DNA from 2 places in the Mycolicibacterium sp. XJ879 genome. Region 1 is predicted to be linked to the other one. Evidence: predicted binding sites of a transcription regulator. Region 1 holds the regulator's gene; the other holds the start of a gene.
The links. The regulator LexA, encoded in region 1, represses DNA repair genes until DNA is damaged. The targets are predictions, from matches to a motif close to CGAACANNTGTTCG.

Region 1 (11,024 bases):
TGACAATTCCGTATGACCGAGGCGATCTCGTCAACAAGCTGCACGCCGACGGGCGAATCGACGCCACTGAGCACACCGCCGATGGCACGAGAATCAAGGCGCGCGTGCCGATCCCGTTGGCGGCCAGCCTGCGCGCATACGCGACGTTCTAGCGTTACCTCTGCTCGGTTTCCTGTCGTTTCTCAGCGGTTTCGGCCGCGGCGCGGGCACTTTCGGCTTCGGCTTCCTTCTGCGCGGCGTTGCGCTGCGCATCGGCCTTGTCCTGCTGGGCCTTGCCCTCGCGGTACAGGTCGTCGCGGCCCGCTACCGCGCCAGCGACCTCTTTGGCCTTGCCCTTGACGCCTTCCACGACGCCCTTGATCCCTTCCTCGGGACCGCTTTTGTTGTCGTCCGACATCGCTGTTTCCTCCCTGGCGGGTTGGTGTGCTCCGCAGATTCCCCGAACGACTCCGTCGCTAAACCAGTCGTGGCCGACGTCACGGCGCTGCCCCACGCGCGCAGGCCGCCGACCATCCGGTTGGCTGGGGTAAATTTGCGGATTCATCGAATTTCCGACCGGAGGTTTCCCATGGCCGGCGTCGTCCAATACGAGCGCACCCTTTTCGAGCCCGAGCACGACCTGTTCCGCGAGTCGTACCGGGCGTTTCTGGACCGCCACGTCGCGTCGCACCACGAACAGTGGGAACAGGACAAGATCGTCGACCGCAACGTCTGGCTGGAAGCAGGCAAGCAGGGCTTCCTCGGGATGGCCGTGCCCGAGGAGTACGGCGGGGGCGGCAACCCCGACTACCGCTACAACGCAGTGGTGGTCGAGGAGACCACCGCGGGCGGCTACAGCGGACTGGGTTTCGGCCTGCACAACGATGTGGTGGCCCCGTACCTGATCAAGCTGGCTAACGAGGAGCAGAAGCAGCGGTGGCTGCCGAAGTTCTGCTCCGGCGAAACCATTACCGCGATCGCGATGACTGAACCGGGCACCGGCAGCGACCTACAGGGAATCAAGACCCGCGCCGTCAAAGACGGTGACCACTACATCCTCAACGGGGCCAAGACGTTCATCACCAACGGCATCCACGCCGACCTGGTGATCGTCGTCGCCTGCACCGACCCGGACAAGGGAGCGATGGGATTTTCGCTGTTGGTGGTCGAACGCGGCATGGCCGGATTCGAACGCGGCCGCAAACTCGACAAGATCGGGCTGGATGCCCAGGACACCGCCGAACTGTCGTTCACCGACGTGCGAGTGCCGGCCGAAAACCTACTCGGCGAGGAGGGTCAGGGCTTCGTCTACCTGATGCAGAACCTGCCGCAGGAGCGCATCGGCATTGCGGTGATCGCCGCGGCGGCAATGGAGTCGACGCTGGAGCTCACCCTGCAATATGCCAAGGAGCGCAAGGCTTTCGGCCGTCCGATCGGCAGCCAGCAGAACAGTCGGTTCCTGCTTGCCGAGCTCGCCACCGAAGCCACGGCGGTACGGATCATGGTCGATGAGTTCATCCGCCTGCACCTCGACGGGAAGCTAACCGCCGAGCAGGCCGCGATGGCGAAATGGTATTCGACGGAGAAGCAGGTGTATTTGATCGACCGGTGCCTGCAATTGCACGGCGGCTACGGTTATATGCGGGAATATCCGGTTGCCCGCGCCTATCTGGACGCTCGCGTACAGACCATTTACGGCGGCACGACCGAGATCATGAAGGAGATCGTCGGCCGTTCATTGGGTGTCTGACTGCGAAGAATCCAGCTGTGGCCTGGCCGAATAGCTCGGGCAGCATTTTCCGAAGACGTGAAATTCGACCGTTGTCGGCGGGCACGACTTGCCAGGTGTTCGAAACTTTCCCGCACCGGCCAGGTATTTTCTCTCCAAGGTCGGCGTGTTCCTCTCGTTGTTGACGCCATTTGACGGCACAGTTGACGGCGCGGTACCGAATCAGGAATCAGGCGCCGACCGCGGGAGGATCTGATGAGCGGGCATGGGACCCGGCGTAGGTGGCGGATCGGCCAGTTGGCCGTCGGCCTGTTGTCGGTGGCGGCGTTGGTCTTGACGGCGCCGGCCGCGTCGGCCCAGCCGGAGGTCGAAGCCAACACTGCGATCACGGCCGCCTGGGAGGCCAGCGGCGGCGACGGCGGCGTGCTCGGGCCCAGGCAGGGCGAGGTCTATGCCGTCGGCGAGGGCTTCGCCCAGGATTTCGCCGGCGGCAAGATGTTCTTCACCCCGGCCACCGGCGCGCACTTCATGACGGGCGCGATCCTGGATAAGTACGAATCGTTGGGCGGGGCCGCCGACGGCGACCTGGGATTCCCCAAAATTGACGAAAGCCCCGGACGCGCCCCCAACAGCCGCAACTCCACGTTCAGCGCCAGCGACAACCCGGTGATCTTCTGGACACCCGACACCGGCGCGCATGTCGTCCGCGGACCGATCAACGCGGCGTGGGACGAACTCGGCGGATCGTCGGGACCGCTGGGCGTGCCCACCGAGGATGAGCGCTACCAGGGCGACATCGTCAGCCAGAAATTCTCCGGCGGCGAGATCACCTACAACACCAAGACCAAAACCTTCACCACCGTGCCACCGGAGCTGGCCGCCCAATTGGAGGACTTGCAGATCCCGGAGGACCCGGTAGCCGCGATCAACGCCGCACGACGGGCTGCGGGCGGGCCGATGGGGCCGCTCGGCGCCGCCGAAGGCCCGCCGTATCCCATCGGCGCCGACGGCCTCGCCCAGAACTTCGCAGGCGGCAAGATCTTCTACTCACCGGACACCGGTGCGAACGTCCTGACCGGTCAGGTACTCGACAAGTACGAAAGCGTCGGAGGGCCCGAGGGCGATCTCGGATTCCCGGTCACCGGCGAGGTCGACGGCGGCATCACCAACAGCCGGATGAGCACGTTCGGCGCCGAGGACAAGCCGGTCATCTTCTGGACCCCCGACTACGGTGCGGTCATCGTGCGCGGCCCGATCAACGCGGCATGGGCCGAATTGGGCGGCGGCGAGGGCCCGCTCGGGGCTCCCACTGCCGATCAGTCCGAGGACGGCGACGTCATCACGCAGCGGTTCAGCGAGGGCGCCATCTCGTGGGACCGGTCGACGAACTCGTTTACCACCGAGCCGGCCAACCTGGCGCCGCAACTGGCCGGGATGGAGGTACCGGGCCAGACCGCGCCCGCCGCACCCCCGTCGGCGCAAGGCGTAAACGGTAACGACGGCAACGGTTTTCAGTGGAGCTGGTGGTGGCTGCTGGCCATCGTGCCCGCGCTGATACTGATCGGGTTGGTGGCCTTTGCGACGCTGCGCAACCGCCGCGGCGGCGATGACGACGAGTTCGCACTGGGCCGCGATGGGCTGGACGACGGCGGGTACGACCAGGAGCGGTTCGGCGCAGACGACGGCGCCGCACCTCTGTACAGCGCAGGCGACGACGACGTGGCATCCCTGTACAGCGCCGGGGACGACGACGTACCCGCCTACAGCGCAGCGGACGCCCCGGAACCCGGGGTGTTCGGCGACGACTACGACGCGGCGTTGTTCGGCGACCGCTACGCGCGTGAGGGCTTGGACTCGCTGTCATCGCCGACCGACGACGCTGCCACCCCAGAGCCGGTGTCGTCGAGCCCGTGGGAAGCGCCACCGCCCGTCGACGCAGAACCAGAACCCGAAGCCGCGGACGAACCGCCGGCGGCGGAGTTCGACGAGGAAGACCCCGACAACGTCGACACTGCGCCGACGCGGGTGCCCACGGAGGCCGAACGTAGCGCGCTGACCGACACGGGTCGGCACGCCCGCATCGAGCCCGAGGAGCCCGAGCCCGCACAGCCGGCGTTCCGCCTGCCCCTCGACGACTCCAACGACGCGCCGGAGGGTTATCCGATCAAGGCCGACACGCAGTCGGGCCGGTACTGGCTACCCGACACCGTGGGCTATGAGGATACGCGGGCCGAAATCTGGTTCACCAGCGAAGAATTCGCGCGCGCGAACGGCTTCGTCCGCGCCGACTAGGTGCCGACTAGACCTTACGGATCACGGTCACGACCTTGCCGAGCACGGCCGCCTCGTTGCCGGGGATCGGGTCGAACGCGGGATTGTGCGGCATCAGCCACACCTGGCCGCTGGTGCGTTTGAATGTCTTGACCGTTGCTTCACCGTCGATCATCGCCGCGACGATGTCACCGTTTTCGGCGACGTTCTGCTGACGGACGACCACCCAGTCCCCGTCGCAGATCGCGGCGTCCACCATCGATTCACCGACGACCTTGAGCAGGAACAACGACCCCTCGCCGACCAGCTCACGCGGCAGTGGGAACACATCCTCGACGGCCTCCTCGGCCAGGATCGGCCCACCCGCAGCGATGCGGCCGAGCACCGGCACGAAGGTCGGTTCAGGTAGCGCGTCGGAGCCTGCCACCTCGGTGACTGCCGGCATCACGTGGTCGTCGACCCCCCGGACGTCCACGGCCCTGGGCCGGTTGGGGTCGCGGCGCAGATAGCCCTTGCGCTCCAGCGTGCGCAGCTGATGAGCCACCGACGATGTCGACGTCAGGCCGACCGCATCACCGATTTCCCGGATGCTCGGCGGATATCCGCGGGTGCTGACCGAGGCGCGGATGACCTCGAGGATGGTGCGCTGACGCTCGGTCAGACCCGTGTCGGGCCGTCGGCGCGCACCGGTGTTGTCGGTATCGCCGGGGGAATCGCTGCTGGAATCCATGGCGCCGAATGTAACGCGCCGCCGACGATTAATCAAACATGTGTTCGACGCGTGTCGCGAGCAACCCGAGCGGCATTCGCGCGCCCGGATTTGTCAGACCGCCTCGCTATCGTTTGCAACAGTTCGATCACACGTTCTATTAATCGAACATGTGATCGACTATCTTCGAACACAGGAGCGAACGACGCGAGTGGGAGGCAGGCAGATGACGATCATCGAAACCCGGAAGAATTCGGCGGCACCCGCGGCCAGGCCGGGTGTCCGGCCGTCCGGCGCACGACGGAGGCGGCCGACCCGGCGGCCGGGCGGGGCGCCGATCAGGTATCGGGGGAGCGGTGTGGTGGTGTCGCGGGCACCGCATCGGCGCCGCCCGATCACCCCGGCCACCACGGTGGTTCTCGCGCTGATTGCAGCGGCGATCACGGTGTGGCTCGGACTGGTCGCGCAGTTCGGCGGGGTGGTCGGTAGCCCTGCCGCGGTGCCGGATCGGCTCGCGGTGGTGCAGGTGCACACCGGGGAAACGCTGAACCAGGTGGCTGCGCGGGTGGCGCCCGACGCGCCGGTCGGCGCGGTGGTGGAACGGATCCGTGAGCTCAACGAACTCGACTCCGCGGTGCTGGACGCGGGCCAGACGCTCATCACGCCGGTCGGCTGACGACATCGTGGGCGCTGAAAAGAGGTGCCGCACACCGGTGTTCGTCGACATTTCGGCCAGGTATGCCCGATTCGCCCCGGCGCTGGGCCATCGGGGTGCGGCGCAGGTACGCTCAGAGTCGTCCCAGGTAGTCGTGTGTTGGCGTGGCGAAGGAGCGGTGATGCACTGTCCGTTCTGTCGCCATCCCGATTCGCGGGTGGTCGATTCCCGCGAGACCGACGAAGGTCAGGCTATCCGCCGACGCCGCTCGTGTCCGGAGTGCGGCAAGCGGTTCACCACGGTGGAGACGGCGGTGCTCGCGGTGGTCAAGCGCAGCGGGGTCACCGAGCCGTTCAGCCGCGAAAAGGTCGTCGACGGTGTCCGGCGGGCCTGTCAGGGCCGCCAGGTTGACGATGACGCGTTGAACTTGCTCGCCCAGCAGGTCGAGGACACCGTGCGGGCGGCCGGCCCCGAGGTGCCCAGCCACGAGGTCGGGCTCGCCATTCTGGGCCCGCTGCGCGAGCTCGATGAGGTCGCCTATCTGAGGTTCGCCTCCGTGTACCGGGGTTTCAGCTCAGCGGAAGACTTCGAACGCGAGATCGAAGCGCTGCGGGCCCATCGTGAGGCTCCCCAGCCGTCCGCCGGCTGAGGCCGGATGCCGACGCTCAGTCGATGTGGCGGGCGCCGTCGCTGACCACGCGTCCCGAGATGCGCACCCAACCTTCGGCGCTCCACTGGGTGTAGATCTCGGAACCCTTGCCCTGCACGATGGTCAGGTCCCGGCTGAGGTAGTCGGTCATGCGTGCCGCCGCCGAGCCGGTGGCCTCGTCTTCGGGCACGCCTAGGTCGGTCGCGAACATCCGCGACCGCACCACCCCCTTGTCGCGGTCGAGCCACGTCCACAGGTAGTGGCTCACGTCGTCGGGATAGTCGGCGGGGTCGGCGTCCAGCAACTCCTCGGTCGAGGTGACGTCGTGGATCGCGAACTCCGGCGCCCACTCCGAACGTGCGCTGACCGCGGTCAGCTCGTCGGCGTAGCCCACCTGGACGATGCCGGCCGGCACCCGCAGCGTGTGGATCGGCGTGCCCTGTTCGCGCAACCACCACGCGGCGCCGACGGTCGGATGCCCGGCGAAGGGCATCTCGGTGCTCGGCGTGTAGATGCGGGCGTGCGCGGTGTTGGTTCCTGGCTGCGGACGTTCGACGAACACGGTTTCGCTGTAACCCAATTGGGTGGCGATCCGCTGCCGATCGTCAGGGTCCACGGTGCCGGCGTCGACGACGCCGAGCGGATTTCCGTGCTTGCCGCCGGGGTCGGTGAAAACCCGCAACACGGTCACGTCGATGGCCATGCGCCGATGCTACTTTGTGCCCGGCTGGCGTCGACCGGCCCCGAGGGTGAGGGGCTCTGGGCGCCTCGCACCGCTAGCGGGTGTCGTCGCCGTCCTGGAAGGGATCCGTGGACTTGTCATCGGACTGTTGAGCGAGGAACCGTTCGAACTCGGCGCCGAGCTCGTCGCCGCTGGGCAGCTCCTCATCACGCGCCAGCAGCGACCGGTTCTCCTGGGCCGCGACGAACGCGTCGTACTGGCGCTCCAGCGCGGTCACCACCTGGGCGACCTCGCTGCTGTCTTCGACCTGTTCGTTCACCTTCATCAGCACTTCGGCGCCCGCCTCGACCAGAGCGTCCAGCGGAAGCTGCAGTGACCCGCTCTTGGCGACCTCGGCCAGCAACGCTTCTGCGGCCGCGGGGTAGGCGGTCTGCGCCAGGTAGTGCGGGACGTGCACGGTAAACCCGACCACTTCGTGGCCGTGCTGGGCCATCCGGAACTCCAACAGGTTGGACACGCTGGCGGGCACCTGTACCTCGCCGACCCATGGTTGGTGGTCGGCGATCAGCTCTTTGTCGTTGGAATGCGCTGTGAGCGTGATCGGGCGCGTGTGGGGGACTGCCATCGGGATGGTGCCCAGCCCGATCACCCGGCGCACCCCGAGCCGTTCGGCCAGCAGCCGCACTGCGGTGATGAACCGCTCCCACCGCAGATCGGGCTCCATCCCGGCGAGGAGCAGGAACGGCGTCCCGACGCTGTCGCGCAGCGCGTAGAGGTTGAGTTCGGGGTCTTCGTAGTTGGTGAAGTGGTCGGTCTTGAAGGTCATCAGCGGACGCCGGGAGCGGTAGTCCAGCAGCTCGTCGATGGCGAACGACGCCACCAACTCGGTGTCGAGGGTGTCGCGCAGGTGCTGCGCGGCCAGCCGGATGGCGTGGCCGGCGTCGGAGAAGCCCTCGAGCGCGTGGATCATCACCGGTCCGCGGCCGTCTGCAGAGGACAGTTTGGGCGCCGGGAACTCGAGTTCGTACATGCCGGTCTGCTCCGGCTGGTACTGCTGTTCAGGACTGCCTGGACTATCGGTCATTTGTTTTCGTCTCCTCACCGCGGTGCCAAGACATTAGCGCTTCTATCGTTCCAACTGATTTCTGAGTCGTTGCGTTCCCGCTGGGCGAGCAAACATTCCTCAGGCGCGGAAGTGGTTCAACGCCCACAGTTTGTTCATCACGTCCAGCGCCGCGACCTTGTAGGCCTCGGAGAATGTCGGGTAGTTGAACACCGCGTCGACCAGGTACTCCACCGTGCCGCCGCAGCCCATTACGGCCTGGCCGATGTGCACCATCTCGGTGGCGCTGGTGCCGAAGATGTGCACGCCGAGCAGCTTGAGGTCGTCGGTGGACACCAGCAATTTGAGCATGCCGTAGGAGTCGCCGGCGATCTGCCCGCGGGCCAGTTCGCGGTAGCGTGCCACCCCGACTTCGTAGGGAACGGCGTTGCGGGTCAGTTCGACCTCGGTGGCGCCGACATAGGACACCTCCGGAATGCAGTAGATGCCGATCGGCTGCAGGTCGGTCATTCCCTTGGCGGGTTCGCCGAACGCGTGACAGGCCGCGAGCCTGCCCTGATCCATCGACGTGGCGGCCAGCGCGGGGAACCCGATCACGTCGCCGACGGCGTAGATGTGGTCGATCTTGGTCTGGTAGTTGCTGTCGACGGCGATGCGGCCGCGGTCATCGGTCTGCATCCCGGCGTTGCCCAGGTCGAGCTTGTCGGTCTGGCCCTGTCTGCCGGCCGAATACATCACGGTCTCGGCGGGAATCTGCTTGCCGCTGGCCAGTGTGGTGACCGTGCCCGCGGACCCGACGTCCACGGCGGTCACCTCCTCACCGAACCGGAACGTCACCGCGATGTCGCGCAGGTGAAACCGCAGTGCTTCCACGATCTCGGGGTCGCAGAAGTCCAGCATGCTGTCGCGCTTCTCGACGACGGTGACCTTGGTGCCGAGCGCGGCGAACATCGATGCGTACTCCAACCCGATTACCCCGGCACCGACGACCACCATCGTGGACGGCAGCGACTTGAGGTCGAGGATGCCGTCGGAGTCGAGCACCCGTTCCTCGTCGAACTCGACGCCGGCGGGGCGGGCCGGTTTGGTGCCCGTGGCGATCACGATGTAATCGCCGCTGACCGTGGTGCGCTCGCCGCGGGTCGGCTCCTCGACCAGCACGGTGTGGGCGTCGATGAACCGGCCGTGGCCCTGGATCAGGTCGATGCGGTTGCGCATCAACTGCGCGCGGACGACGTCTTGCTCCTTGCCGATCACATGGGTGGTGCGTGCCAGCAGGTCGGCCGGGGTGATCTTCTCCTTGACGCGGTAACTGCTTCCGTACAACTCGCGCTGGCTCAGGCCGGTGAGGTACACCACGGCCTCGCGCAGTGTCTTGGACGGGATGGTCCCGGTGTTGACGCAGACGCCACCGAGCATGCGGCCGCGTTCGACGACCGCGACCGTCTTGCCCAGCTTCGCCGCGGCGATCGCGGCCTTCTGCCCGCCCGGACCGGAACCGATGACCACGAGGTCGTACTCGAGCATGGAACCCATGCAAAAGGTGTACGCCAGTCGCACCCGTCATGCAGCGCGACTCGCATGACTGCATGCCGTCGTCTGCATGGGGCGCTGACGCGCGCCTGACCGCCACCCGGCCTGGGCGATGAGACGATGACCGCGATGGTGAACACGAGGTCGTGGTGGGCGTGTGGATGTGCGCTGGTCATGGCGTCGACGATGCTGTCGGGCTGCGCCCGGGTGGTCGCCGGGTCCGCCCGCGTCGCGGACTCCGCGCCGGTTCCGATCGCCCAGCTATTGATCGAACCGGCGCGCTTTCCGCCGCAGTATCCGGCCGCGGTGCTCGACGGCACCGCGGTGTATCGGGCGTTGCACGACATCGACGGCGTCGCAGCCGGGTCAGTGGTGACGCCGGCCGACTGCGCGCCGCCACCGGTCGCAGCCCACCAGAGCGTGGCCGCCGAAGGCATCGACAGCACGACGGCCAGCAGCCTGATCGTCACGGTGACCCGGCCCGCCCCGGCGCTGCGCAAGAGAAGTGAGCAATTGCGCCGGTGCGCGTCGTTCACCGCCGCGCACCACGGTGTCCCGTCCGATGTGACCGTGACGATGCTGCCCAAACCGCCGGTCGACGCCGACGACAGCCTGGCCGTCGACCAGACCGTCACCCCGCAAACGGGGCCCGCGCGCCGGACCTTGACCTTCGCCGCGCAGATCGGTGATACCCGGGTCAGCGCGACCTGGCTGCATCAAGGTGACGCCGAGGTGCCCGACACCACCTCGCTGCACACGCTGTTCAACGACGCGGTGTTGAAGGTGCGACGAAGCACCTAGGTCCGTCGGGTGCCTTTCATCCCCAACGGCGAATTCATCCACAGCCACCCCACCGCAGCGTTCCGAACCGGCTGAAACCGTCGGCTCCCTCGCGACGGTGGACACATGACCACATCGCAATCACCCGATTTCTATCTGAACCGTCCCGGCGTGCTGATCGCCGCCTTACCTGCCGTGCTCGGCTTCGTGCCGGAAAAATCTCTCGTGCTGGTCACCGTCGAACGCGGCGCGATGGGATGTGTGATGAGAGTCGACCTCTCAGATGACTTGCCCGACTGCCTCGACCACATCGCCGAGGTGGCGGCCGGGGCCAGGCCGGACTCCGCGATCGCCGTGATGGTCGACGAGGAAGGGGCCAACTGTCGGCTCTGCAACGACGACTACCGGCACCTCGCGGACGCGCTGACGATGTCGCTGGCCGAGCAGGGGATCGAACTGCTCGCCGCGCACGTCGTCGATCGGGTCGCCGCCGGCGGGCGTTGGCACTGCGCCGACGGTTGCGGCAGTGCCGGCACCGTCGAGGATCCGTCGGCGTCACCGCTGGCCGCGGCCGCCGTGCTGGACGGGCGCAGGCTCTACGCGCGGCGGGCCGAACTGCAGCAGGTCATCGCGGTCAGCGATCCGGGGCGCACCTCGGCGCTGGCCGCCGCGATCCGCGACGGCGGCAAACGCACCGATGCCCAGGCGCGACGCGATATCGAGGCCGTGATCGAGGCGGCCGCGCACGTGGCCGGCGGCGACGAACTGTCCGATGACACGTTGGCCCGGCTCGCCGATGCGCTGACCGACCCCACCGTGCGCGACACGCTGTATGCGTTGGCGGTCGGGGAGAACGCCGGGCAGGCCGAGTCGTTGTGGGCCGACTTGTGTCGGCGACTGCCCGAGCCGTGGCGGGTCGAGGCGCTGGTACTGCTGGCCTACTCGGCGTACGTGCGTGGCGACGGGCCGCTGGC
Region 2 (11,024 bases), on a different contig from region 1:
GCGTGGCGCGCATCCCCGAAAATCTCGAGTTGTCGCCGTCGGAGTCCCTGTCCTACGCGCAGGAGTTGCTGGACGACGGGCTGGCGTTCAACGCCCACGAGGTCCTGGAGGCGGCCTGGAAGAACGCGCCCGACGACGAACGCAACATGTGGCAGGGGTTGGCGCAGCTCGCGGTCGGCATCACCCACATCCAGCGCGGCAACACCGTCGGCGCCGCGACCGTTCTGACCCGGGCTGCGGAGCGGCTGGCGGACCGGCCCGAGGCCCAGCCGCACGGCATCGACGTCGACGGGCTGATCACCCACGCCCACGCGCTGATCGAGGACCTGCAGCGACAAGCCGACATCTCGGTCGAGCGGCTGCGGCCACGGCTTGAAGCCACCAGATGAGAACCTTCTCATCTGGTTATCACCACGGTGACATCCGAACGTCCGATCGTGGATGTCATGCGCAGCTCATTGACCCTTGTCCTGGCCGCGTTGGCCCTGCTGGCCGCCGGTGTGGGCGGCGTGGTGATCGCGTCGACGGGATCTACCGCCGACCATGAGCCGCTCGATCCGATCACTGTGCACGCGCCTGAGCAGCCGGCGACCCACGGGCCCGCGGCGCCCGCCGAGCCCGCTGCCCCCGCCCCGTCGCCGCAGCTCCCCGCCGCATCCAAGATCGCGCCGCCGCCGCCACCTGTGGATGTGCCCGCCCCGCCGCCCCCGGTCAGCGTGGGGGACTGGGACGACGATGACGACGACTGGGATGACGACGACTGGGATGACGATGACGACGACGATGACGACGACTGATCGCGCGTCCGTCGCCGAAGGCACGACGCGAGAGGATGGGTACTAGCGACGGCAGCGACCCGGGGAGGACGACGGATGACCGTTGAATCTGCCCCGGTGGATCCGAGGCGGAGATGGCGTCGGCTGCTGCCGTGGACAGCGCGCACACAGATCATCGCGTGGGTGCTGCTGCTGGTGCTGACCGCGTTGGGGGTCGTCACGTTCGTGACGTGGCAGCTGCTGGTCAGGGCGGTCGACGCGCGGATGGACGAGGCGCTGCGGTTCGAGGTGCAAGAGTTCGCCGAGCTGACCGAGCCCGGCGTCAATCCGCGTACGGGTGAGCCGTTCACGAGCGTCGAAGAGGTGATCCGGGAGGCTATCGCCTACAACATCGCCCGGCCCAACGAGAAGTTCCTCGGCTACGTCAACGGGCAGTACCGCACCCAGAGCAGGCAGGAACCCGGCGCGCAGGAGGTGCTGTCGCAGGACGAGGCTTTTGCCGAGCGGGTCGCCAACGTGACCGAGCCGGTGGAGGGCCGGTACCAGCACGCAGAAGCCGGCGAGGTGCGCTACCTCGCGATCCCGGTACGTCTGGCCGGTGATCCCGCGCAGGGTGTCATCGTCGCGGCGTACATGGGCGACGCCGAACGTGACGCCGCCAACGACGCGGCGCGGCTGATGCTGATCGTCGGTTCGGTGACGATGATCGGCGCCGCGGCGGCGGCCTGGATTCTGGCCGGCCGGATCTTGCGTCCGTTGCGCGACGTCGCCGACACCACTCGGATGATCAGCGACACGGACCTGTCGCTGCGGGTGCCGTCGCGGGGTAAGGACGACGAGCTCGACCTCCTCGTCGCTACGATCAACGAAATGCTCGACCGGGTCGAGGCGGGCGTTTCCGCGCAGCGGCGGTTCGTCGATGATGCGGGCCATGAACTGCGCACACCGATCACGATCGTGCGCGGTCACCTCGAGGTGCTCGACCCCGCCGACGCGCAGGATGTGGCGTCGACGGTGGCGCTGGTCGACGACGAGCTGGGCCGGATGAACCGGATGGTGTCGGACCTGTTGTTGTTGGCGCAGTCCGAGCAGCCGTCGTTCCTGCATCCCGACGTGGTCGATGTCGAGGCGCTGACTCGGGAGGCCTTCGAAAGATCACCCGGCTCGCACCGCGGGGCTTCAGGTTGGAGACGGTGGCACGAACGACCGCCGTCCTCGACCCGCAGCGGATCACCCAGGCGCTGGTGGCATTGGCCGACAACGCATCGCGGTTCACCGAAGACGGTGGCTGGATCGGCGTCGGCTCCCAGCTGTCCGGCGGGTCGCTGCGGTTCTGGGTATCCGATTCGGGACCGGGTGTCAGCGACGAAGAGCGACATCGGATCTTCGAGCGCTTCGCCCGGGGTGGGACACGGCGCTCAGACGGTGCGGGGCTTGGTCTTTCGATTGTGCGGGCGATCGCGGTCGCACACGGCGGTGACGTGCTGCTGGACAGCGAGCCCGGCCGGGGCGCGACGTTCTCGGTCGTGATTCCTGCGGTGAAAGAGGATCAATGGCGCGGATACTGATTGCCGAGGACGAGCCGCGGATCGCGTCGTTCGTCGAGAAAGGCTTGGCTGCCAACGGGTTCACCACCACGGTGGTGGTCGACGGGCCGTCGGCGTACGACTACGCGGTCAGCGGCGGGTTCGATCTGATGGTGCTGGACATCGGGCTGCCGGAAATGGACGGGTTCGAGGTGCTGCGCAGGCTCCGGGCCGAGAACCATCCGATCCCGGTGATCGTGTTGACGGCGCGCACCAGCGTGCACGATACAGTCGCCGGGCTGGAAGGTGGCGCCGACGACTACATGCCCAAGCCGTTCCGGTTCGAGGAACTGCTGGCTCGCATCCGGGTGCGGTTGGCGCCGGATCGGACACCTGAGCTGACCGTGTTGTCCTGCGGCGGTTTGCATTTGGATCTGCGTACGCGACAGGCCGAAGTGGATGGTCGCACGGTGGATCTGTCGGCGCGGGAGTTTGCGCTGGCGGAGACGTTCCTGCGCCATCCGGGTCAGGTGCTGTCGCGGGAACAGCTGCTCAGCCACGTGTGGGGCTACGACTTCGACCCGGGTTCGAACGTGGTCGACGTGTACGTGCGCTATCTGCGACGCAAGCTCGGCGCGGAGCGATTTGTCACGTTACGGGGGATGGGCTACCGGCTCGAGACCATCGACTGATCGGTTTTCCTTGCGTGCGGCCGGCAGGTCGATCTCGATCGTCAAGCCACCGCCGGGGGTGTCGGACGCCGTAATCGTGCCGCCCATCGCTTCGACGAACCGCCGTGCCACCGAAAGCCCGAGACCGACACCGATTCTCGGACCATCACCGAACCGTGAGAAGGGCTCGAAGATCTGTTCCTCGGTGCCGCGCGGGATGCCCGGGCCCTCGTCGACGATGGCGATGAGCATGCGGTCGCCCACCTGACCTGCTGTCACCCGAACCGCGCTACCGGGGGCGTAGCGCAGCGAGTTGTCAATCACGTTGGCCAGTACGCGTTCGAGCAGGGCCGCGTCTGCGAGGACCGCTGCGCCGTCGACGGTTGTCTTGACCCGCTCAACACCGCGCCGGGTGAAGTCGGTGTTACCCGTGGTGATCCCGAGCAATGACCGTTGGACGGCCTCCTCCAGTTCGACGCGGTCACGTTCGGGGTGGATCACTCCGGCGGTGAGACGCGACGAGTCGAGCAGGTTGCCGACGACGGCCATGAGTTCGTCGACGGATTCCTCGCCGGTGGCCAGTAGGTCAGCGACGTCCTGCACCGGGAAGTCGGCGTCACTGCTGCGCAAAATCGGCGCCGCTGATTTGGCCGCAGCCAGCGGACTGCGAAGTTTGTGGGCCACCGCTGAGGACAGCGAGCGCCATAGTTCGTCGACTGCGACGGCGGCGCCGGTTTTGGTGGCGTCCTGGGCTGATTCCCGGCGTTTGACGAGGTCTGCGGCGTGGTTGGCGACGGCGCTGATCACGCGGCGCTCACGGGTGGTGAGCGGTGGGCCGGCCAGGAGCATGCTGTATTCGTCGTCGCCGATGTCGACGGCGGTGTCGGCGTCGTCGACATCGGTGCACGGATCCTGGCCCACGGCGGCGACGACCTCGCCGGTTTGGGTGTGAATCATGCTGACGGCGCGTTGCAGATAGGCCTCGCGGATCCGTTCGAGCAGTACGTCGATGTCGACATCGCGGAGCACCGAATCTGCGAACAGCGAAAGCATTTCGGAGTCCTGGGATGTGCGACGCGCTTCGCGGGCGCGGTTGACCGTGTGGTCGAGGAGAGCGGCCACCAGAACGGCGACGAGCATCAGCATTACGACGGTGATTGCGCCGTCGGTATGCCCGACGGTGAACGTGTTTTGCGGGGCGAGAAAGAAATACGTGAGCAGCGCTCCGGAGAGCATCGTTGACAGCACTGCGGGGATGAGGCCGCCCAGCAGTGCGACGCCGAGTATGCCGGTCAAGAACAGCGCACCCTGACCGCCGATGCCGAGGAGTCCGTCCGGCAGTGCCATGGTCGACCCGAAGATCGCGAGCGGAATCGCCAGGGCGGCAAACCAAGACAGCGCCCGGTGCGGGCGAGGTGAGTTACGCGACCCCGAGGTGCCGCCACCGGCGTCCTCGTGGGTGACCATGTGGACGTCGATCGTGCCGGACTGCCGCACAACCCTGTCGCCGACGCCTTCCTCGAACAGGCGCGCCCACCGCGACTTTCGGGTGCTCCCGATGACCAGTTGCGTGGCGTTGGTGTCGTGGACGAAGTCGAGCAGTGCCGACGCGACGTCGCCGGCGACGACGGTGTGCATGGTCGCGCCGAGGCTGACGGCGAGGTCGCGCACGGCCTTTTTCTGCTGTGCGGAGATTCCGGTGAGGCCCTCGCCTTGGACGACGTAGACGACCTTCAGTTCCGCGCCTGACCGCGAGGCGATGCGGGAGGCGCGGCGCACCAGAGTTTCGGATTCGGGGCCGCCGGTGACGCCGACCACCACGCGCTCGCGAGGTGCCCACGTTTCAGGGATCTTCTTGTCGGAGCGGTATTTCGAGAGCGCGGCGTCGACCTGGTCGGCCATCCACAGCAGCGCCAGTTGCCGCAGCGCGGTGAGGTTCTCGACGCGGAAGTAATTGGACATTGCGGCGTCGACGCGCTCGGGCGGGTAGATGTTGCCGTGAGCGAGCCTGCGCTGCAATGCTTGTGGTGTGATGTCGACCAGCTCGATCTGGTCGGCGGCGCGAACGATCTCGTCGGGGATCCGCTCCTTGGTTTCGACACCGGTGATCTGGCTGGCGACGTCGGCGAGGCTTTCGAGGCTCTCGACGCCGACGGTGGTGATCACCGTGATGCCGGCGTTGAGCATCTCCTCGACGTCCTGCCAGCGTTCGGCGTTCTTGCTGCCGGGAGTGTTGGTGTGGGCGAGGTCGTCGACGAGCACGACTTTGGGGCGTCGCTCCAGGACCGCCTCTACGTCGAGTTCGGGATGTCGCTCGCCGCGATGCTCGACGTAGCGGGGCGGTAGCACCTCGATGCCAGCGAGGCGCTGGGCGGTTTTGCGGCGTCCGTGGGTCTGGATGACGGCGGCGACGACGTCGGTTCCGCGCTCGAGGCGCCGGTGCGCCTCGGACAGCATCGAGTAGGTCTTGCCGACGCCGGGTGCGGCGCCGAGGTAGATCCGCAGGTCGCCTCGGTTTCGGCTCAAGATTCCCATAGGGCCATTTTCCCTGATGATCGGCGTGTCGGGGGCGGCCCGTGCGTATCGAGACGATCAGCGCAGCTCACTGGGCCGATATTCTTGACCGTCGGCCCCAAGCGGTACCGTATTCGACGCCTAGCCCCCATAGCCCAATTTGGCAGAGGCAGCAAGCTTAAAACTTGCAAAGTGTCGGTTCGAGTCCGACTGGGGGCACCGGAGTTCTTGCAAGTAGGGGCCGATTGCGGCTCGAACATTCGAGCGGTTGCTGTCGTTGGCAGCTCCCTGCGTCAGCACCGCGTCAGCGAGGAACTTCGACCATTACCTAGACTCCGAGAATGCGCGTGCCGCGCCGAATCGCGGAGTTCAACAAGCGAGTCACCAATCCGGCGGCTCGCACGATCACACCGTGGCTTCCGAACCTCGGAACGCTCGAGCACGTCGGGCGGAAGTCGGGTAAGCGATATCGAACGCCCCTTCTGGTATTCAAGACCCATGATGGCTACGCCATCCTCATCGGCTACGGCCTACAGACGGACTGGTTGAAGAACGTGCTGGCCGGCGGGCCGACGGTGCTACGCAAGCGTGGACGGGCTGTCGCGCTCGTCAACCCACGGGTGGTAAGCAAGGCCGAGGCCGCGGCCCTGGTCATACCGCGTTCTCGCCTCCTCTACCGAGCGTTTCCCTACAACGAGGCAGCCGTGCTGCTGACGAATGCGGGCTCTGCGGGTTGACCTCGGTACCGCACCGGGCTTGGAGCCGAGGAAGCGGCTGAAATCCGCACAGTGTCGGTTCGAGCCCGACTGGGGCGCGACATCGATGCAGTCGCCGACGTGGTGTGCTAGCTGCGTCTCATGTGCTGAGAGTAGACACCCCTTTACGATTGCTACTGTGCACGCAAAACCCTGGTGAGGAGCCCTGATGGCGGCCGGCGTCCGGCAAAAGTTGCAGCAGGTGACCGAGGCGGGGCGCGCGGCCAAACGCCTCGTCGAAACCGGAATCATCGATCTGAAGGATCTCGGCTCGGGCGTCGAGACCGCCAAGCTCGCGCGCACGTATGGCCCGCAGGCCACGATGGCGATTCAGGGTGGTCGCAAGTACGCGGACCTACCCGCGGTCGTCGACGAGCGCGGAACATTGACCTACCAGCAGATCGATGACCAGTCGTGGGCATTGGCACACGGCTTGCAACGCCTCGGCGTCTCCCCGGGCTCAGTCGTCGGCGTACTGTGCCGCGACCACCGCGGTCTCCTCATCACCATGGCCGCCTGCGGCAAGGCAGGCGCCCGAATGGTGTTGATGAACACCGGGTTCGCCAAACCCCAGTTCGCCGACGTCTGCGAACGCGAGAAGGTGACCGTGGTGCTGCACGACAGCGAATTCCTCGGTCTGCTCGACGCGCTGCCCGCCGACCTGCCGCGTGTGCTGACGTGGGTGGACGACGGAACTGAACCGCCCGCGGGTACTCAGACTCTCGACGACATCGTCGCGTCGAACTCCACCGAGCCCCTGCCGCCGCCGAACAAAGCAGGCGGGTCGGTGATTCTCACCAGCGGCACGACCGGGCTGCCCAAGGGTGCGCCACGCGAAACGGTCTCTCCGCTCGCGACGGCGCAAATCGTCGACCGAATCCCCTTCCCGCGCAAGGGAACCATGGTCATCGTGTCGCCCATCTTCCACAGCACCGGGTGGGCCACTTACACCGTCGGTGCGGCGTTGGGCAACAAGGTCGTGACGACTAGGCGGTTCAACGCGGAGGGCACGTTCAAACTCATCGCCGACCACAAAGCTGACATGCTGGTCGCGGTCCCGACAATGCTGCACCGGATGGTCGAGCTCCCGTCCGACGTCATCGGCAAGTACGACACGTCCTCACTGAAGGTGATCCTGATCGCCGGGTCGATCCTGAGCCCTGACCTGTCCAACCGGGTGCAGGACACCTTCGGCGATGTTCTGTACAACATGTACGGCTCCACCGAATGCGCGATCGCCAGCGTCGCAATCCCTGCCGAGCTGCGCGCCGCCCCCGGCACTGCCGGTCGTGCTCCGGTGACCTGCGAGGTGGTGCTGTACGACGAGCAGGATCAACGCGTCGAGGGCGCGAACCGTCGCGGCCGGATCTTCGTCCGCAATGGCGCACCGTTTTCCGGATACACCGATGGTCGCCACAAGCAGATCATCGACGGCTACATGTCCAGCGGCGACATGGGTCATTTCGACGAGAACGGGCTGTTGTTCGTGGACGGCCGCGACGACGACATGATCGTGTCCGGCGGCGAGAACATCTTCCCGCAGGAAGTGGAGAACCTGCTCGAAGAGCGTGACGACATCGCCGAGGTGGCGGTGGTCGGTGTTGATGACGCCGAGTTTGGAAAGCGGTTGTGCGCCTTCATAGTTGCCGAGCCCGGCGCCGCGCAAGACGCCGCAGAGATCAAGCAGTACGTGAAAGATAACTTGGCGCGGCACAAGGTGCCTCGCGATGTGGTCTTCATCGACGAGCTACCCCGAAACGCCACCGGAAAGCTGGTACGCCGGGCGCTGGCCGACATGGACATCGAGGGCTGAGGTCGGCCGGAGCCTCTCCTAGACCGTTAACCGGTGGCCAAGCCCTGCAGTACACCGTGGCGTCGGCCAACAGTCTCGTGAAATACGCTATGCAGGGCCTGCTGCGCTGATAGCCGGCCACCGCTGTCGGACAACAAAATGCGCTGCTGTACTCCGATGTCGGAAGTGCAGCGGCGCTTTTCGTGTGGTACCTAGCTGTAGGCAGCAGAAAGCCCACCGGACGCTCTTGGTTTTGCGGCCGGTGTAGACCGCGACCCGGAGGACGGGTCGCGTTCGAGAGCTACGGGTCGTCGTCATCGTCGTCGGGCCGTAGATATCTCTCGGGAAAATGGTAGTTGTTGACACGGGCTTGGCCGGTATCGAGGTGTGGTGGTGGAATCCACTCGGTGCGGCCGTCGGCCCGCTTACGGGTGGTCCAGCCGCCCTTTTCGACGAGGCGGTTGTCGGGGCCGCAGGCGAAGGTGAGCTTGTCGATGTCGGTAGGCCCGTCATCGGCGGCCCAGCCCTCGACATGATGAACCTGGCTCCAATACCCCGGCACCGTGCACCCTGGACGCGAACATCCGCGCTCCTTGGCGTGCAACACAATCCGCTGTCCCGGCGCCGCGAAGCGTTTGGTGCGGCCGAGGTAGAGCGCTTGCTCGGTGTGCTTGTCGAATACCGCGAGATAGTGGTAGGCGTGGCTGGCCAGCCGGATCAGGTCACTCATCGGCAACAGCGATCCGCCTCCGGTGACGGCCTGGCCGGCACCGGCCTCCAGATCCTGCAGTGTGGTGGACACGATGATGGTGGCGGGTAACCCGTTGTGCTGTCCCAATTTACCTGAGGCCAACAACGCCCGACCCATTGCCTTGAGCGCGTCGTGTCTGCGTTGCCCGGCTGAGCGCAGATCGGCCGCCGCCTTGCTGGGATCAGGTTCACCGTCGACACAAGGGGTCTCGTCATCCGGGTTGCACTGACTGGGTGCGGCCCATTTGGCGAAGATCGCCTCAAAAATGGCACGCCCCTCGGGATCCAAGTTGCCGGTGACCTTGCTCATCCCGTCGGGGCCCTGCGGGTGCATGGTGAACTCGCGCTTGCGTGCTCGCTCCTCATCAGTGGGCGGCTTGCCGTCCTGGTTGGCCAGATAGGCCAACTTGTTGGCGGACTTGCGCAGCTGGGTGGGGCCGAGTCCGCTTGCCAAATCGGCGAGATGGGCCTCCAAATGGTCCCACAGGTCGCCGGGCACATAGGAGGGCAGTTCGTCGAAGAATTTGAAGATGATCTTCACGTGCTCGGCGCCGATGTCGCCGCGCTGCTGAGCGGCGGCGACGTTCGGCATCTTCGGCTCGAGCGGCTGGCCGGTCAATGTGCGCCGCGGACCCAGCAGCTCGGCTTCTTCGACGCGCTTTTTGGCCGCATCGTGGGAGATGCGCAGCGTGGTGGCCAGCACCTCGGGCAGCGAGGTGCCGCCCAGCGCGGCTGGATCGGCTTCGGTCGCCAACGCATTGACCAACCGATGCTCCACGGTCGGGACGCGGCGCATACTGCGCTCCAGCCGCACCGCCAGCTTCACTTTCTCGCGGTCAGAAATCGCGTCGAAAGACAGGTCGAGCAGCGTGTCGATCGCGGTGTCGAGCGCATCGAAAGCCGCCGTAACGGCTGCCCGATCCGACACCACACCCGAACTCATGACTCGAACATTAGTTCGAGGCACTGACAGAAAACCTCGTGCTGAGACCAAAGAAAACAAAGTGACAGAAGGGGTTTGCATGACTCGGCCTACCGGCGGCGGCAACGGGATCGCGCGGCGTTGTTCGACCGACTGCTCAGCGAGGCGCGGGCCGCGGGATATGTCACAGCCCGCCTCGAGGCCATGAGCCTTCATGACCGCGGCGCACGCGCTGTATCGGTCGGCGGGCGCGCGGGAGATCGACCCGTTCGACGGGTCCGGGGCGGGGCCTTGCCGGAGCCACCACGTATCTGGAGGTGCGGCTGTGAGCTCAAAAGAGTCACAAATGTTGCGGTAATACAAATAGTGGGACATATCCGGAAGCCAACGCCGACATGATCAGCGACGGCCAGCTGCCTGAGGACCGCGCGTCGGGGTGCGATGGCGAGTGGGCTCAACTCGAGAAGGCGTGGTCGACGCTGCTGGATCCCTACTTCAAGTAGCGGGCCATCCGTCGGTGACGAAGCGGGTCAGCGAAATCGACGTGCAATGAACCCCATAGATCGGGTATCAGTGGATGTATGACCGCCAAGGCGCGGACCGTCTCGAAAAGCACTGAGCCCGAAAGGACTTCTGCGTGCCCCAGACAAGACCTTGGACCGGCGATCCGGTTTGGCTGGCCGACGTACTGCGCGCCGAAGGTGTCGACCTCGTGGAGTTTCCCGGCTGGCAGAACCGCGGTCACGGAGACTTCAAGGACATCCGCGGTGTCATGGTGCACCACACCGGATCCGACAACGCCACCGCCGCCTCGATCGCCTACGGCCGTCCCGACCTGCCAGGGCCGTTGTCGCAGCTTCACATCGCGCGCGACGGCACCGTGACCGTCGTGGCGGTCGGTGTTGCATGGCACGCCGGACGCGGTATGTACCCGTGGCTTCCGACGAACATGGGTAACTGGCACATGATCGGAATCGAATGCGCCAACAGCGGCACGAGCCCGACGGCCCCGCACCGCCACAATTGGCCTGACGCACAGTATTTCGCACTGGTGCAGTGCTGTGCGGCCATCAATCGTCGACTGTCGCAGACTTCTGCGCGCACGATCGGGCACAAGGAGTACGCGGGCCGCGTCCAAGGTAAGTGGGATCCCGGCGCGATCGACATGGAAATTCTGCGCCAGGATATCCAGAAGCGAATCGGCGACACCGCGGGCTCGGCGCAGACCCCGCAACCGCCCGTGCCCGTCGGCGAATACGCGCACGTCTTGCTGTTTCGCGGCTCCGAGGGGCCCCAGGTCGCCGCACTCCAGCGCCGA

Region 2: ABQF13_RS13320 (HNH endonuclease signature motif containing protein) is a predicted target of LexA. The motif match lies at 9,732-9,745, and genes of this name have one in related genera.

The regions. Positions count from the first base shown of each region.
Region 1 covers NZ_JBEFTH010000001.1:460,477-471,500, forward strand. The annotation lists gene hflX (GTPase HflX) at 1-152, shown strand, start outside; gene mbp1 (microaggregate-binding protein 1) at 155-397, opposite strand; gene ABQF13_RS02330 (acyl-CoA dehydrogenase family protein) at 569-1,729, shown strand; gene ABQF13_RS02335 (sunset domain-containing protein) at 1,964-4,000, shown strand; gene lexA (transcriptional repressor LexA) at 4,008-4,709, opposite strand; gene ABQF13_RS02345 (LysM peptidoglycan-binding domain-containing protein) at 4,915-5,364, shown strand; gene nrdR (transcriptional regulator NrdR) at 5,525-5,992, shown strand; gene ABQF13_RS02355 (PhzF family protein) at 6,009-6,695, opposite strand; gene ABQF13_RS02360 (proteasome assembly chaperone family protein) at 6,769-7,758, opposite strand; gene sthA (Si-specific NAD(P)(+) transhydrogenase) at 7,858-9,264, opposite strand; gene ABQF13_RS02370 (hypothetical protein) at 9,400-10,071, shown strand; gene ABQF13_RS02375 (DUF4192 domain-containing protein) at 10,177-11,024, shown strand, end outside.
Region 2 covers NZ_JBEFTH010000005.1:91,543-102,566, forward strand. The annotation lists gene ABQF13_RS13275 (DUF309 domain-containing protein) at 1-389, shown strand, start outside; gene ABQF13_RS13280 (hypothetical protein) at 447-797, shown strand; partial or broken gene ABQF13_RS13285 (histidine kinase dimerization/phospho-acceptor domain-containing protein) at 1,560-1,808, shown strand; gene ABQF13_RS13290 (sensor histidine kinase) at 2,021-2,344, shown strand; gene ABQF13_RS13295 (response regulator transcription factor) at 2,329-2,994, shown strand; gene ABQF13_RS13300 (sensor histidine kinase) at 2,956-5,508, opposite strand; tRNA gene ABQF13_RS13305 (tRNA-Leu) at 5,632-5,706, shown strand; gene ABQF13_RS13310 (nitroreductase family deazaflavin-dependent oxidoreductase) at 5,829-6,224, shown strand; gene ABQF13_RS13315 (acyl-CoA synthetase) at 6,412-8,055, shown strand; gene ABQF13_RS13320 (HNH endonuclease signature motif containing protein) at 8,336-9,727, opposite strand; partial or broken gene ABQF13_RS13325 (DUF4344 domain-containing metallopeptidase) at 10,075-10,209, shown strand; gene ABQF13_RS13330 (peptidoglycan recognition protein family protein) at 10,344-11,024, shown strand, end outside.